Regions from separate parts of the Echinimonas agarilytica genome, predicted to be linked through region 1. Evidence: predicted binding sites of a transcription regulator. Region 1 holds the regulator's gene; each other region holds the start of a gene.

What was found. Region 1 encodes sigma-54, which starts transcription at its own class of promoters, with help from an activator protein. Its sites were predicted from a motif close to GTTGGCACGNNNNTNGNNT; they were not measured.
Region 2: the regulator sigma-54 is predicted to act here: its motif matches at 2,643-2,661, upstream of NAF29_RS17850 (PEP-CTERM sorting domain-containing protein).
Region 3: the regulator sigma-54 is predicted to act here: its motif matches at 2,655-2,673, upstream of NAF29_RS00735 (DUF3192 domain-containing protein).
Region 4: the regulator sigma-54 is predicted to act here: its motif matches at 1,673-1,691, upstream of nirB (nitrite reductase large subunit NirB).

The regions. Positions count from the first base shown of each region.
Region 1 is NZ_JAMQGP010000001.1:680,946-685,162, reverse strand. It holds gene lptC (LPS export ABC transporter periplasmic protein LptC) at 1-508, shown strand, start outside; gene lptA (lipopolysaccharide transport periplasmic protein LptA) at 486-1,007, shown strand; gene lptB (LPS export ABC transporter ATP-binding protein) at 1,013-1,738, shown strand; gene NAF29_RS02860 (RNA polymerase factor sigma-54) at 1,808-3,256, shown strand; gene hpf (ribosome hibernation promoting factor) at 3,286-3,573, shown strand; gene ptsN (PTS IIA-like nitrogen regulatory protein PtsN) at 3,576-4,025, shown strand; gene rapZ (RNase adapter RapZ) at 4,050-4,217, shown strand, end outside.
Region 2 is NZ_JAMQGP010000011.1:107,256-111,472, reverse strand. It holds gene fbaA (class II fructose-bisphosphate aldolase) at 1-423, shown strand, start outside; gene NAF29_RS17855 (right-handed parallel beta-helix repeat-containing protein) at 493-1,647, opposite strand; gene NAF29_RS17850 (PEP-CTERM sorting domain-containing protein) at 1,830-2,561, opposite strand; gene NAF29_RS17845 (PEP-CTERM/exosortase system-associated acyltransferase) at 2,875-3,753, shown strand; gene prsT (XrtA/PEP-CTERM system TPR-repeat protein PrsT) at 3,822-4,217, opposite strand, start outside.
Region 3 is NZ_JAMQGP010000001.1:178,457-182,673, forward strand. It holds gene NAF29_RS00720 (CBS domain-containing protein) at 1-142, opposite strand, end outside; gene NAF29_RS00725 (flagellar brake protein) at 357-1,031, shown strand; gene NAF29_RS00730 (tetratricopeptide repeat protein) at 1,264-2,169, shown strand; gene NAF29_RS00735 (DUF3192 domain-containing protein) at 2,231-2,611, opposite strand; gene NAF29_RS00740 (helix-turn-helix transcriptional regulator) at 2,777-3,766, opposite strand; gene NAF29_RS00745 (GGDEF domain-containing protein) at 3,763-4,217, opposite strand, start outside.
Region 4 is NZ_JAMQGP010000010.1:126,703-130,919, forward strand. It holds gene NAF29_RS17115 (YecH family metal-binding protein) at 1-100, shown strand, start outside; gene NAF29_RS17120 (glycoside hydrolase family protein) at 274-1,419, shown strand; gene nirB (nitrite reductase large subunit NirB) at 1,862-4,217, shown strand, end outside.

The sequences.
Region 1 (4,217 bases):
TACTGAGGAAAGCGATCCAAAGAAGGCTCTACAATGGGATACCTATGAACCCGATTACATCGCGGAAAACCTATTTAATCGTAATTTTGATAAAACTGGCAAATTAACCAGTACGGTGTTTGGCGAGCGAATGGAATCCTATTCAGCACTCGACATGACCATATTTACTAACCCAGAAGTCACAGTATTTAACGAAGAGTCTGGCGATGACCCCGCTTGGAAAGTCACAGCCAGCGAAGGCAGCTTGTATCAAGCGCTCGATCAATTGCAGCTCAAAGGTTCTGTTACAATTAAAGCAACCGATCCTTTAAGCCAAGTTCAAACAATTACAACACCTTATCTGGTGCTCGAAATTGACTCCAATCAGATGCATACTGATGAGAAAGTCATCGCCCTTGGCCCACACATTGAGATGCAAGGTGTTGGTCTTCAAGCAGATTTAAATAAGCAGGACATAGAAATTCTGCAAGATGTGGAAGCATTTTATGAACAAACTCCAGCGAATTAGTGCCGCAGCATTAATAGCCATATGTCCTTTTTCTTATGCCGTAAAGAGCGACTTCTCTGAACGAGTTGTGATTGAATCAGAGCGGCAAACCATTGATATGAAGTCAAATGTTGTGACGTATATTGGTGATGTCAAAGTGACTCAAGGAACATTGCAGATATTTGCAGATACACTGACTATCTTGAACGCAACCGAAGAAGGCCAACAAGTCTTGGTCGCGAACGGAAAGCCTGCAAATTACAGCCAAATCCTTGATAATGGCAAAGCAATGGATGCTCAAGCGTTGCGAGTTCGATATGAGCTTGGAGAACGTATTTTGTTGCTCACCGGTGAAGCTCAACTAACTCAAGAAGATAGCTTGGTAAAGGGTGACAAGATTCTCTACAACCTTGAACAGCAATTACTCGAAGCAGATAGCAAAGACGATGGCTCTGCTCGCGTGACAACGATCTTCATTCCAGATCAAGTCCAAGAACAACTCGACGACCAAAAGAAATAGTCTGCATGGCATTATTAGAAGCAAAAAATCTCGCAAAGTCTTACAAGCGCCGTCAAGTGGTTAAAGATGTTTCGTTGAAAGTTGAACCAGGGCAAATTGTGGGTCTTCTGGGGCCTAATGGCGCAGGTAAAACCACCACCTTTTATATGGTGGTGGGGCTTGTTCAAGCCGAAAAAGGCATTATTGAGCTCAACGGTGAAGATATTTCCTTGGCGCCCATGCATGAGCGTGCCCGAAAAGGCATCGGCTATTTGCCCCAAGAGTCGTCCATTTTTCGCAAGCTCAGTGTACGCGACAACATTATGGCTATTTTAGAGACGCGCAAAGACCTCTCTACCGAGCAACGAGAGGAAGCTCTCGACTCTTTGCTGGAAGAATTTAATATTGGCCATATTGCCCAAAGCAAAGGCATGAGCCTTTCTGGGGGGGAACGACGCAGAGTTGAAATTGCACGAGCGCTTGCCGCTGAACCCAGTTTTATCTTACTCGATGAGCCTTTTGCCGGTGTCGACCCTATTTCAGTATCGGATATTAAAAAGATCATTGAACACCTCAAAACTCGAGGTTTAGGGATATTAATTACGGATCATAACGTTCGTGAAACACTATCCGTTTGTGAGTACGCTTACATCGTGTCACATGGCGAATTGATTGCGACAGGTTCTCCGGAACAAGTTTTAGCAAATCAACACGTTCGAGATGTGTACTTAGGTGAGCAATTCCAGCTATAGTAGCTTAACGTAACCCACGGATACTGCTCATTTTGCAGCCACCGTTACACAGGAAGAGTCGGAGACTAGATGAAACCATCGCTCCAGCTTAAATTTGGCCAACAGCTGACTATGACGCCGCAATTGCAGCAAGCCATTAGGCTTTTGCAATTGTCGACTTTAGATCTGCAACAGGAAATTCAAGAAGCTTTGGATAGCAATCCACTCCTTGAACAATCCGAAGAAGAAAATTCATCTTCAGCAGATTCAGATGTCAGCTTGGACAGTATTGAAGCAGATAGTAGTACAGTTGATACTGCAGAAGCACTGCAACAAGATTCCATTTCGGAAGAAATGCCTATGGATACAACTTGGGATGAAGTTGTGTCAGCAGCCCCTGTGGCCTCAGCCGCCCCAATGCGTGAGGATGATGAAAGCTTTCAAGGTGAAACCACCGATTCATTGCATGCTCACCTCGAATGGCAGCTTGAATTAACTCCCATGACAGACACAGATCGTGCCATTGCCAGAACTATTCTTGATGGCATTGATGATGCAGGTTATCTCACTGTCACAACAGAAGATATTCTAGAAAGCCAAGGTAATGCAGAAGTTGAATTGGATGAAATTGAAGCCGTTTTAAAACGCATTCAGCTATTTGACCCAATTGGTTCGGGCTCTCGCTCCATCAAAGAATGTTTACTCATTCAATTGCGTCAATTTGGCACCGACACGCCTTGGTTAAAAGAAGCCATGCTAGTGATCAACAACCACATGGACTTACTTGCAAGTCGCGATTACCGCACATTGATGCGCCGAGCGCGACTCAAAGAAGACCAGCTTCGCGAAGTGATGCGCTTGATCCAAAGCCTCAATCCGCGTCCGGGCAGTGCCATTGTGGTCGAAGATAGCCAATACGTCATTCCAGACGTTTCAGTGATGAAGCGCAACGGCGTCTGGCAAGTCGAATTGAATCCAGATGCAGTGCCAAAAATTCGAGTCAATGAGCAGTACGCAGCTATGTCTCGTGGTGCTCGAAACACCTCTGACGGACAATTTATCCGTTCACACATGCAAGAAGCCAAGTGGTTCATTAAAAGCTTAGAAAGCCGTAACGAAACACTTATGAAAGTTTCAAACTGCATTCTGAAACGCCAATACGACTTTTTTGAGTACGGCGATGAAGCCATGAAACCCATGGTTCTCAATGATGTGGCCGAAGAAGTTGGCATGCATGAATCTACTATTTCGCGCGTGACCACGCAGAAGTATATGCACACGCCACGCGGTATATTTGAACTCAAATACTTCTTCTCCAGCCATGTGAGCACTGAAAGTGGTGGCGAATGCTCGTCCACTGCTATTCGCGCATTGATTAAAAAGCTGGTCGCAGCAGAAAACCCGGCAAAGCCATTAAGCGATAGTAAAATGGCTGAGCTACTCTCGGATCAAGGAATTAATGTGGCTCGCCGAACGATTGCTAAATATCGTGAAGCGCTCAATATTCCGCCATCCAACCAAAGAAAAAGTCTTTTGTAACAACAAGTACTGAGTGAGGAAACACGCCTATGCAACTAAACTTAACCGGTCATCATGTTGATATTACTCCTCCTTTACGTGACTATGTCACAGAGAAGCTGGCCAAATTAGAGCGCCACTTCGACAACATCACAAACGTCCATGTGGTGTTGAATGTCGAAAAACTTCGCCAGATTGCAGAAGCAACCGTTCACCTCTCGGGAGCGGAAATATTTGCGAACGCTGAAAGCGAAAGTATGTATGCGGCGATAGACTCGTTAGTCGACAAGCTCGACCGGCAGGTTATTCGCCACAAGGAAAAATTGCAGAAGCATTAATCATGAACATGCGAAGTATCCTGTCCAAGGACTGCACTTTCAGTGCAGTCCAATGTAGTAGCAAAAAGCGAGCACTTGAAATCGTAAGTGAAATCGCAGCGAAGCATCTCCAAGGACTCACCGAAAACGAAATTTTCGAGCGCTTTTTAGCACGCGAAAAACTAGGCAGTACCGGCATTGGAAATGGCATAGCCATTCCGCACGGCAGACTCCCGTCTGACGCCAGCAACGTCGCTATATTGGTTCAATTTGAATCCCCAATCGAATTCGACGCCATTGATAAAAAGCCAGTCGATATTATGTTTGCGATGCTGGTGCCCGAGCAAGACTGCAAACACCATCTCAAAACTCTTGCTTTAGTCGCTGAAAAATTAGGTCAAAAAAATACCTTAAAACAGCTCAGATGTGCCTCTAGTGCTGAAGACCTATATCAGGTTATTATCAACGCATAATCATTTATTAAAGTGCACTCTTACATGAAGCTCACCGTCGTTAGTGGTCGTTCAGGAGCAGGGAAATCTATTGCGCTCAGGGTTCTCGAAGATCTCGGGTACTATTGCGTTGACAATTTACCCATCGAACTTCTGAAGCCTTGGATCACCATGCAGCACAACCAGCACGAGAACGTTGCTGTGAGCTTAGAC
Region 2 (4,217 bases), on a different contig from region 1:
GCTGCATCTTTCGGTAACGTTCACGGCGTTTACAAGCCAGGTAACGTGAAACTGACTCCTACTATTCTTCGTGATTCACAAACTTATGTGTCTGAGAAGTATGGTCTTGAGAAGAATGCATTGAACTTCGTATTCCACGGTGGTTCAGGTTCTTCACAAGAAGAAATTCAAGAGTCTATCGGTTACGGTGTGATAAAAATGAACATCGATACAGATACTCAGTGGGCTTGTTGGAACGGTATTCGTGAATACTACATCGACAAAGAAGCATTCTTGCAAGGTCAAATCGGCAGCCCAGATGGCGATGATTCACCGAACAAGAAATACTATGATCCACGCGTTTGGTTGCGCCATGCTCAAGTATCAATGGTGACTCGCTTAGAGCAAGCATTCTCAGATTTGAACGCTGTAGACGTACTGTAATCATATGTGTAGGGCTGACATAGCCCTCTAAAAATACTGAGTGAGCCTCGCCATTTCGGCGGGGCTTTTTTATGGGTGCTTGGGAAGGGGAGGTAGATGAGGGTATGGCGCTAATTTAGCCTCTGCTCTTGAGTCAAAGACAAAATTAAGGCCTGGCAGGTTTGTTGTTTGGCTTGAGATAACAAGATTGGATGAAGCCACAACTGCGGTATCAGGATTTTTTAAATGCAGTAAGTTGTTCTTACCATCGCGCTCTAGAATGATGATGTTGTCACGCATTTTGATTGTGTTTAATGAGTATTTTTTACCCTCTAGCCCGTAACCAATCGCCGTTTCATTGACTGAACGTGGGCCCTGTTCAAGTATCGATTCCAAAATAAACAACTCGCCACCATTTGGAATATCAATTAATCGACTGTCGAACCCTGATAGCGATGCAATAATGCTTCGTTGAATCAGAGTACGTGATGCGCGTGACTTGATTTCATGGCCTTGATCTTTGGCACCTAAAAATACCGAGTCAGAAATATAGAGCTCCGTATCGCTACCCACGTAAATACCATGTGCTCTTCCACTCTTTCCAAGGTTAATAAACCAACTGTCTTCAATGATGATCTTACCGGCTTTATTTGATGTCAGAAGGCCTTGTTGGCCACTATGAAAGTAAACATGCTCTAACGATAAATTTTTACCGTGAAACCGAACACAAGCGCCATTTTGTGCTTTTGCTTTAATATTTCGGCATTCGATATTTCGGATAGTGAGATTGTTAGCTTTGGAAACAATTGCGCCTTTTCCATCAACGATGGCTGATTCCAAAACAACATGTCCGAGCCCCTCAATTGTGACGTTATTTGCTTTGACAATAAATGCCTGTTGATATGTGCCTTGGCTGATCTGGAGAGTATCGCCACTTGATAATGCATTTGAAGCGGCTTGGAGTGACTTAAATTGATCGGAACGAATGATGTTGGACGATGTTGGAAGCGCGGGTTTTGGGCTCCATTGATCAAATCCAAGTTGTTTTAGATCATCCTTAAGTGAATAGCGGATGACTTCTCCAAAGATAACATTGGCTACTGGGGGAGCGGTCTTACGTAGATTTTTTTCAACGGACTTTTGTAGACCCCAGTAAAAATCAGGCTTAGCGAATACAACCCACAATAGTGAGATGTTAATCAGAATGCCTGTGACGACTAAGTACTTCTTGATAAAACCTGCCACGCTAAGAACTCTCTTCCTTGAAGGTGTTTGCCACTGTTTGATGTTTGCCATGAAAGCTGTTGCTCAACATAGCATAAATTCGATGTTGTTCCTTTCAGGAAATGCAGCTTAGCCGCGTGCTTTAGACACAAAAAAGCCGCCATAAAGGCGGCTTTTTCAGAGAGACTAAGTAGAGTCAGGAATTAAGCTTTACGACGACGAGCTGCGCCAGCAAAACCTAAAAGACCTAAACCTAACAAAGCGATAGAAGCTGGCTCTGGAATAGATTGGCCAGAGAAGCTACCAGTACCTTCAGAAACAACTACACCACCAGTCACGCTGTTGTTAGGGAAAGCAACTGTTGTTTGAAGATCAGAACCGTCAAACTGAGTATCAGTGTCGAAGTTGCTTGCAGCCAAGCCGCCAACTACGTCTAAGATACCGCGACCCAACAAGAAGATTGGGTTACCGTTGATTGTAGCCAAGTCGCCGATGAAAGAACCCATCACGCCTGCAAAACCTAAGTCAGTCAAGTCAGTTGAGTGACCAGCAAGTTCCAACCAAAGGTCGCCGTCTTCTGATTTAGAAGAATCACCTGCAGAGAAGTTTTCTGCATAATCAACGTAAACTTTCAGGCTGAAAGAAGCATATGCGTTTGAAACATTACCGCCGTCTACTTTAGTGCCAACAACGTTAGCGCCGCCTGCAGCAGATGCAACGAAAGTTAGTTCACAACCAACACAGTTATAATCAGTTTCGTCAATCAAACCCCAAGTAGTGAAAGAACCATCTGGATTCAATTCTTGGAATACTTGACCTGATGAAATGTTGTTGCCGCTTGGTTCAAACTCAACGCCACCAATGTTGATCACGCTTGCTGATGCTGTAGCGCTTACTGCTAAAGCGAATGCTGCTGTCATTATTTTCCGTAACATAATTTACTCCACTATCTTTTTAGTCAGTTCGAGAAGCAGTGACTGCTTCTTCAAGAAATTTGTTAATGCTCGGTTAACTTAAAGCATTGTGCGTGCCAAGTTTTTAATGTGTTGTTTATTAAGGGTAAATTGTATTCTTCTGGTTTTTGGTCGTGAGCTGCGTATAAAACTTGTAAAATATTTTGACATCGAATAGTGATCGAATTCTGCGAGTGCTACAGTTAATTAACAATGTTATTAAGTATTTAACATTTATGAGCTCAATTACATGCCACAATATATGAAACATAAGGAAGTAGGAGTCATCAGGTAGATGAATAAAAAGCTCAAGCGGTACGCGGCCATGCCCATCATCGGACCATTGGTTAACATTGCGATTAAAGTTATGATTAATCGTGAAGGTACCCGAATAGCAAAGCACTTTTCAGAATTTCTCTTACCCCAAGTCGCTTATAGAAAAGATACAGTGTCGGCTGTATACCGTATTCGGCATCAAGTTTACTGTGAGGAGCTCGAATTTGAGGCTCCTAGAGATGATGCTAAAGAATCGGATGAATTCGACAAGTACAGCCGCTATTGTTTGATGCAGCACAGGTCATCAAAAGATTATGCTGGAACGGTACGGGTGGTTGCTCCGCAAGAAGAAGATGAGTTGCTGCCGATTGAGAAGTATTGTGCTCATGCTTTTGAGGGGGCCGATTTAAAGCCAAGCGACTTTGCGCGTAAAGATATCTGTGAAATATCCCGATTGGCAGTACCTGCTCAATTTAGGCGTCGTAATACCGACCGCTTCAAGGGCGCAGCTACCGGTGCTATTAACGAAACAAGCTACTCTGCTGAAGAGTTGCGCTGTTTTCCATTCTTAGCGATTGGTTTATATCTGGCAGCTGGATCATTGGCGATTCACAGTGAACATAAACATGCTTTTGTAATGATGGAACCTCGTCTGGCACGGAGTATGGCTTTCATTGGTGTTAAATTTCGCCAACTGGGGCCTGCCATCGAGTATCACGGTAAGCGTGCACCTTATTACATTAATGCTGAAATGCTGCATCGTTCCTTGCCTGATGGGTTTAAGAAGTTGTATGCCGTGATCGATAAGCATATTGAAAAAGATGGTCGGGAGGCGCGCCTTAGTGTCAAGCTGGACTCGGACGATGTAGATGCTCGGCAGGTACGCTTATTTAAATAAAAATGCAAAGACCACAAAAAAGCCGCTTGGAAAGCGGCTTTTTTGTGGTCTTAAGAATGTGTCACAGCTTATAGCTGGCTCATTAATTCCGCTTTAAGCGTTTCCAGTGCTTCTGTAGGAGGAGTCGTGGTGCTTAGAACCTGCTTGGCTTGAGTTTTTTGGCTGTTAGCAACTAGAGCCGCAGCATAGTGGATGGCAATTTCTTGGTTACTGCTATCTGCTTCATATGCTGTTTGTAAAACTTCCAATGCTTTTGCACTGTTGCCCGTCTTAAGCAATGCAAAGCCATATGTATCAGCAATTGCGGGGTGTTTCCCTGCCGCTTTATAAGCTCGTTCAGAATATTCTTTGGCAGGGCCAAATTGACCTTCCTCTAAGTGCAGCCAAGCCAAGTTATTCAGTGCCATGACGTTACCAGGGTTTTCGGCTAACACCGCTTCATAGTGTTGTGCTGATTTTGCGCT
Region 3 (4,217 bases), 500 kb from region 1:
ACACAATGCCGCACAGTGTGTCATCTTCGATGACGAGCACATGATGAAAACGGACATTCTCAAAAATTTCTTTCACGTGCTCAAGTGTGTCGTCCATGGTGACCGACACGACTCGTGTATTCATCAAACTTTCTAAACTCATACGTACACTCCTTGGTATTCAAAGGACCCCGTTGTTGAAGTTATAACTAAAACAAAAACTTGTAAAATAAAGTTGGTTAAATATTTAACTGCAGTCAATTAAAATTTCGGTCAGTGAATTTAAACCCATGTCAGCCTCTGGCGGTATTGTTTGTCAACCACGTAAAATATTTGTTAATGTCAGTGGTTGTAGAAGACACATCGGATGTGCACAAATGATTCAAACCTCTCGCCACGAAGAACACGAGCAAATTTCTAAAGCGCTACTCGCATGTCCAATCAATTGCCCTGTGGATGTTCAGGTTCTTGCGGGTAGCCATGTATACCGCCTGAAATCTCGACTCATTGGTATCGACAACCCTCATGTGTTATTGCTGCGCTTGGGCACGGATCAAAGCTGGAAAGATGCGAACCATCGGCTAGAACCGGGGCAGCCTGTAGTGATTCGAATGGTGAATGAGTCAGGACAATGCCAGTTGCTGGCATTTAGAACTCAGTTAGGCATGGCATGTAAAGTGCCGCGTCGTTGGCTTACTGTGCAGTTTCCTGAGCGTATCGAATCGGCCAATATGCGCGAGCAAAAGCGTATTCATGTGCAGTTTGGTTGTTATATTGAATGGGGCGACCATAAAGAAAAATTGTCATTGGGTACCATTATCGACTTATCGACCAAAGGTTGCCGCATTGAAACCAAGGTTGACCGTCCCATACCGGAAAGCAGCAACATTCGTATTCGCTTCAAAGATGAGTATTCTCATTTGACGTTACCGGGGGCAGTCCGAAACTCTTCAGTGGATGCATCTGGACAAATTGTTCATGGTGTACAGCTGACCGAGCTAAGCTCTACCGAACGTAGCCACTTGTCTGAACTCATGTTGGCAAATTACTAATTGGCCTGAGCGAAGATGCAGGTTTCGCCTGACTTGTAATTTGTCGTAATACACTTCTTGCCTTCAGATCTCTAACCTCTAATTGTGCGCTGTTGTTCGCACCACAATGGGGAGCAATCATATTTGCTCACAAGTTAGTTAAGGAACTGACTAGCTTCGGTAGAAGTGGACATCTTAATTCGCCATACACCTCTCCGATCTTGCCAGCTCGTCACCGATAGTAGGTACGAATATGCGTGTTCATTATGTTTTAGTGTTAGCGTCTTTGTTGTCTTTTGGATCTCAAGCATTAGTGATCTCCAATTTTGGGTCATCGTCTGCGCCCTTGCAGAAATCAGATAGCAATGCATTGCGACAAATTCAGATGGGGCACAATTATGCGCAAGGTTTGGGTGTAGAAATTGACTACGTCAAAGCCGCAAATTGGTATCAATTAGCCGCCGACCAGAATCACGCCGATGGGCAATATCACATGGGGGTCATGTATGCCAATGGTCGCGGTGTCGCTCAAGATATGGATTTAGCCATGCAATATTATCAACGTGCAGCAGCACAACAACACCCTTCAGCAATGAACGATCTCGGTTGGATATTTCAAAACGGTGTGAATGGTGAATCCAATCAGACCAAAGCCGCAGAGCTTTATTTGAAGTCGGCTCTAGCTGGGGATGCAACCGCCCAGAACAACTTAGGTTCCTTGTATGCCGACGGCTTAGGCGTTGAGCAAAACTTTGAACAAGCGGCCTATTGGTATGGTAAGGCAGTGGTACAAGGCCACGCTGATGCGCAAAACAACTTGGGTTCTTTGTATGCCGATGGATTGGGGGTGGATGCAGACTATCACCGTTCCGCATCACTGTTTCGGGACGCAGCTCAGCAAGGACACGTGATTGCTCAGCAAAACTTAGGCTGGAGCTATGAGCATGGCAAAGGCGTACCGCAGGATCTAAAGCTGGCATTCAATTGGTATCAGTCTGCAGCTGAACAAGGCGATGTGATGGCGCAAATAGACTTGGGCTACATGTATGAAAATGGCTTGGGGTGCACGCAAGATCAAGCTAAAGCTGATTACTGGTATGCTGTTTCAGGGCAGCAAGGCAATGCCGAAAAAGTGTATTACGCGGGGTTGATGCGCTAGTTTAACGTACTTTCGTTACGTGTAAAAAAGGCCTGATATTCAGGCCTTTTTGATGTCTGCTTTATTGTAAACGTTCCAAGGCTGTATCGCCCCAACCAATGAGTTCTCTGTTTTTAAACACTAATGGTGTGCATTCGTCTTTGGTGATTTTTCCGTCACCGTGCTTAGTGTTGGTTTGGTAAAACAAAATTTGGTACTCAGCATCATCTTGCTTTAGATTTTCGGTAAAGTCGGGTGTTCCCAAATTTGCCAATATAGACTCATAACTGGTGGATGTTGTGAGGTTAGCAATCGCAGCGCGATTGTCTTTTTGATGTTGTTGCCAGCCGTGACTATTGGCGAATTCAGAATCCCAATCGCCATCGTTTACCGAGACAACGCAACCGGCCAAAGTGCTTAACATGATCAGGCTGCCCGCTAAAACTATTACAGTGCGCTTCATTTTTTTCTCCTTGGTGAAGTCTTTCACTTGCTTGCACTGAATTGAGCAATGGCTGTGCCAAATATTATTTTATGATTTTAATCAATTAGTTATATTCTATTTGGGGGTTTTTGTGAAAATGATGTTGGTGATATTTACGAATAAAGTGTGAAATTAACTAACTGTTTAGGCTTCTTTGAGTTGGCTTGGCGTCACGCCGGTCCATCGTTTGAATGCGCGTCTAAAATTGTTCACATCACTAATTTCAAAGTGATTGGCCACTTGCTGATTGCTCCAACCTAAATCGTGAACCATGCAAATGGCTAAATATCGATAAGTGTCGTCTTGAATGCTCTGAAATGTGGTGCTTTCGTGCTTCAGTCTGCGTTTGAGTGTGCTATTGCTGACACCTAAATAATCAGCCAAGTCATGTAACTGGCAGTTAGGGTGCCGCTCGCAAAAACTGCGCGTTACTCGAATCAAATGAGGCACATGGTGAGTCGCTACACGCTCGCGTTTACATTGTTGTTGTATCGCCCGATATTCAGTATTGGGGGCCATTTCATGGGGCTGGCTAACACTGTGCATATTGATGCTGGCTCGACAAAATTGCCGATCGAATGTGGCGTTGGAACCGATGTAACTGTGGACCGACGCTATAGCGTGGTGATACGACAGTTGCCATTGCACTTCAGCGCAATAATTACGCAACCAAAAACTCACTGCACTGGTGGCAAACTTCAAATAGAAATTGGCTAAATTGGCCTGCGCAGACTCGCTAATTATGTCGAGGTGAACGTGAGAATGAGTTCTCAACACCCGCAATTGAATGGGCAGGTTCCAGCGCGAATAAAAGGTTGATATGTGCTGCGTTGCTTGTTTTATTGTTGGGCAATAACGCAACAGCTTCGCCAATGTATCGTCACTTAAAATGAGATGCTGGCCAAGTAAAAAAGGTAAGTCGGCATCGCCACAATGAAGCGCTTGTTCAATAAATTTATCGAGTTGGCTTTGCGATATGAACTGGTCGTGTTGACTAAATTGGTTGGCGAACAGCCGAGTTCCTGCAAGGTATGCTTCAGGATTGGAGGAGCGTTGCTGTAACAATGAATACAACAATTCAGCAATGATCGGTCGCATGACTTTATCGTTGCGGCTGACGTATGGCTGGCTCATGCGCGAATCGACTCGAGTTGTGAATTATGTTTGCGCGCATCCAAATTGGCATGACTTTGGCGGACCAAGGCTTCGGCACTGGTGCAATTAGAAATGGGTTGCTGTACCCAACACACCTCTAATTCGGTTGAAATGGAGTGGCAGATCTTTTTCAGAGCTTGCTCCATGTGTCGACTGGCATGAGCATGCGGCATTTGGTGAACCAACAGGGCGAACCGATTCCCCCGACAGCGACACACCAAATCATCAACATTCGAATGGCTTAGCAACAATTCGGCAAATGACTTTAAGAGCTGATCGCCTGCGAGCATGCCGTGCTTCATGTTGAACTGAGCAAAGCCTCTTATGTCGAGTACAAATAAGATGGGGTGCGGTTGATGCGTCATTGCAGCGCCACACACTCGCTGTAATTGCTGAATTAAATAGGGCTCGGTGTACACCTGTGTCAGAG
Region 4 (4,217 bases), on a different contig from region 1:
GGATGCCGATGCACTCATTGAGTTTTTGACGCACAAAGGTAAGTTTGTCGAAACAGAGGGCGGCTTTACCACTCATTCCGACAAAATATGTAGCCATTAATATCCGCTTCTTTCATTCGGGCTACGATTCTGCGATGGAAAAGTAGGCCGAACCTTATATTTATAAAGAACTAAGCTCTCAGAGCATTAATTCACCCAATTGTTCCCTGCCAAGCATCGCGCTGATCGCCGATGATCGTTCACTGTCATCTTTGTATTGTTTGGAGTTTAGTTGTGAACAAATTAGTCCTATTGGTCATCATGAGCTTGGTCTCGATATCGGCATTCGCTTCGCCCAGTTGGGTTCACCCTGCACTGAATGCCAGTAATTCTCATTGGGATAAGGCCACCGGAACATTGAGTATCACCAAAAGTGTTTCATTCGGCGACGATTCAATCATTGACGATTTTTATTGGAACATTCCCTCACAGGTAAAAACAGTACTCATTAAGAAAAACGTCACGCTGAATGGCCACTTACGCTTCACCGCTGAAGGCGTAATCGCAGGTGAAGATTGGAATACTAGCATTATTGAAGGTACCAGCACGATTGGCTGGGCACATGGCCCCAATGCAAAACCCGAAAAAGCCACTAGCTGTAAATCAGGACCGGCTGGTGACGACCGTGTTCATGATTGCGAAAAATGGCAATACGGGGCGATATCTGTGCAGCCAAGAGCATCAAAGAAATCCATATACACAGTTAAAAATCTGAAAATTTTAAATGCCCGAACCTACGCAATTACAGCCATTAATCACACCTTAGATGTAGACCGCGTTAAAATTATCCATACGCGTGGCGATCGGGATCTGCGCAGTAACTCCGACGGTTTTGGCGGCGGTATCAATAGTCGGATCAGCAATAGCTATATCAATACTTGGGACGACAGCATCAAACTCTACCGTGATGGCATGCAGGTAGAAAACGTCACCATCATACACAACGGCAATGGCGCGCCTTTCCAATTAGGGTGGTCAAATAAAAAGCCTGCCAAATTTACGCTCAAGAACGTATTGGTAAAACGTGGTACCGAGAAGCACCGGGGCGGTTTCAATTTAGCACTGTTCAGCAATACCCGCGGCAAAGTGGCTCCAACCATATTCATCAGTGGCCTTGCAGCTGACTACACGCCAGACACAAAGATCACGCATCAAGGTAAAAACCTATCCATTCCTTGGGTTTATATTCGTTCCAAGTCCGATTCAAAAGTCACACTCAATATTGAACCTAGCTCGCCATTTTATTTGAATCTGTCAGCACAGCATGCAGGTGGAGGAAAGCTTTCGGTCAATGGCGCTGATAGTGCACAAAAAGGACATTACGTGAATGGAAGCCTCGAAGACGTTGTAGGCTGTGGTTGCACTGCCGACTCAATATAACCTTCTGTGTGAGGGGAAGTTCGCGCTATTTACAGCTTCAATCAATACTACTCCCCCATAAACAAGGGTTGCACCGATAAGGAATATCCCCACATTGGTGCAACCGCAACGCAAAGCGCATGCACCAAAACAATACAAATCACAATTTACTGTGCAGGCAAGTCCGCTCAGACAGCTTGCTGCCAGTCATTTGAAATCAATATAAACGACTAATTTTAATGTCATTTATATTAATTCAGACTCACCAAATAAGTTTGGCCTCCTTTTTGCTTTAACCATAATAATAGTGTGCGATTGATATGGGGATTACTCCTCTATCTCCCCCAGGTTCCAATGATGCAACCCGCTTACCCCTCACCTCGCTTCGGCACGTGAAATTCAAAATTCTTAAGTGAGCCAGCACACAATTAATACCTCAGACACCAAATTTTAGAGGCCAGAAATGAGCAAACAAAAAATCATCGTCGTCGGAAACGGCATGGTCGGCCATAAATTCATCGATACTTTAGTAAGCGATGATGCTAGCGACCAATTTGATATCGTCACTTTTTCAGAAGAACCGCGTTTAGCCTATGACCGAGTTCAACTGAGCGCATATTTCTCAGGCAGCACTGCTGATGATTTGGCGATGACAACACCTGAGTATTATGACGAGCGCGGTGTACGTTATCTGTTAAACGACAAAGTCGTAGGCATTAACAAAACCGACAAAACAATCACCACAGAAAATGGTGAAGTCGAGTCTTACGACAAACTCATTTTAGCCACTGGCTCCTATCCGTTCGTGCCGCCGATTCCAGGTAACGATCAGCCTCATTGTCTAGTGTATCGCACCATTGAAGATTTAGAAGCAATGACAGCCTCTGCAAAGCAAAGTCGTCGAGGTGTTGTTGTGGGGGGCGGTTTGCTCGGCCTTGAAGCAGCCAATGCATTGAAAAATCTAGGGCTAGAAGTTCACGTTGTTGAATTTGCGCCACGCTTAATGGCGGTGCAACTCGACGAAGCGGGTGGGCAATTACTTCGCTCTAAAATCGAAGATCTGGGTGTACAAGTACACACAGGTAAAGCAACACAGAATATTTCGGACGGTGATGATCATCGTTATCGCATGGAGTTTGCGGACGGAAGCCACTTAGAAACGGATATGATTCTGTTCTCAGCCGGCATTCGTCCACAGGATGAGCTTGCACGTCAGTTCGACCTTGAAATAGGTGAGCGCGGCGGCATCGTCATCAACAATGAGTGCCAGACCTCAGATCCTGACATCTACGCCATCGGCGAGTGTGCTCTCTGGAAAAGTAGGATCTTTGGTCTGGTCGCTCCCGGTTATAGCATGGCTAAAGTAGCTGTGTCACATATTACCGGTGGCGACGAATCCTTTGAGGGTGCTGACATGAGCACCAAGCTCAAACTACTAGGTGTTGAAGTAGGTAGTATTGGTGATGCTCACGGCAACACACCAGACAGCTTAAGCTACGTGTATAGCAACGGTGCTGAGCAAGTGTACAAGCGCTTGATCGTATCTTCTGACAACAAGAAACTACTCGGCGCAGTGATGGTGGGCGACACCAGCAACTACGGTACGTTGCTGCCAATCATGCTCACCGGTATGGATTTGCCTGAAAATCCGGAAACCCTAATTCTACCTGCAATCGACGGCGAAGCCGGCGGAGGCATGGGCGTTGAAGCACTGCCTGACGCAGCACAAATTTGTTCGTGTTTAGACGTCACCAAAGGCGACTTGATCACCGCCATTCAAGACGGCAACCAAACCGTTGGCGACCTCAAAACTTGTACGGGCGCAGGCACAGGTTGTGGCGGTTGTGTGGCCATGGTCGGCCAAGTATTGAACTGTGAATTGGAAAAAATGGGGGTCGAGGTCAATAACAACCTGTGTGCGCACTTTGACTACAGCCGCCAAGAATTGTTCGACATTATCCGCGCGAAGAAATACACCAGCTTCCAAGATCTATTAGCCGACCACGGCCAAGGTCATGGTTGTGAAATTTGTAAACCAGCCATTGGCTCTATGCTGGCCACCCAGTGGAACGAGTATGTCTTAAAAGACGACCATTTACCGCTTCAAGACACCAACGATGTATTCTTGGCCAACATGCAAAAAGACGGCACTTACTCCGTTGTACCTCGTATGTTAGGCGGTGAAGTCACACCCGAAGGTCTGATTACCATTGGTGAAGTGGCGCGCGACTATAACCTCTATACCAAAGTCACCGGCGGTCAACGTATCGATATGTTCGGAGCTCAGCTACACGAATTGCCAGACATTTGGAAACGCTTGGTTGATGCGGGCTTCGAAACAGGTCACGCCTACGGGAAATCACTACGTACCGTGAAATCATGCGTGGGTAGCTCGTGGTGTCGTTACGGCATGCTCGATTCTGTATCGATGGCAGTACTGTTAGAAATGCGCTACCGCGGCATGCGCTCACCGCATAAAGTGAAAATGGCTGTTTCAGGCTGTACCCGCGAATGTGCCGAAGCACAAAGCAAAGATATTGGAGTCATTGCAACCGACAAAGGTTGGAACCTATACGTCTGTGGTAACGGCGGTATGCGCCCACGTCATGGCGACTTATTTGCAACCGACTTAGATGACGAAACATTACTGAAGTACATTGACCGCATCATGATGTTCTACTGTCACACGGCCGACCGTTTACAACGCACATCGGTATGGATGGAGAATATGGAAGGTGGTTTAGGTTACCTTCAAGATGTTGTCATCAACAACAAACTCGGCTTAAACGAAAGCCTAGAGCAAGACATGCAGCGCATTG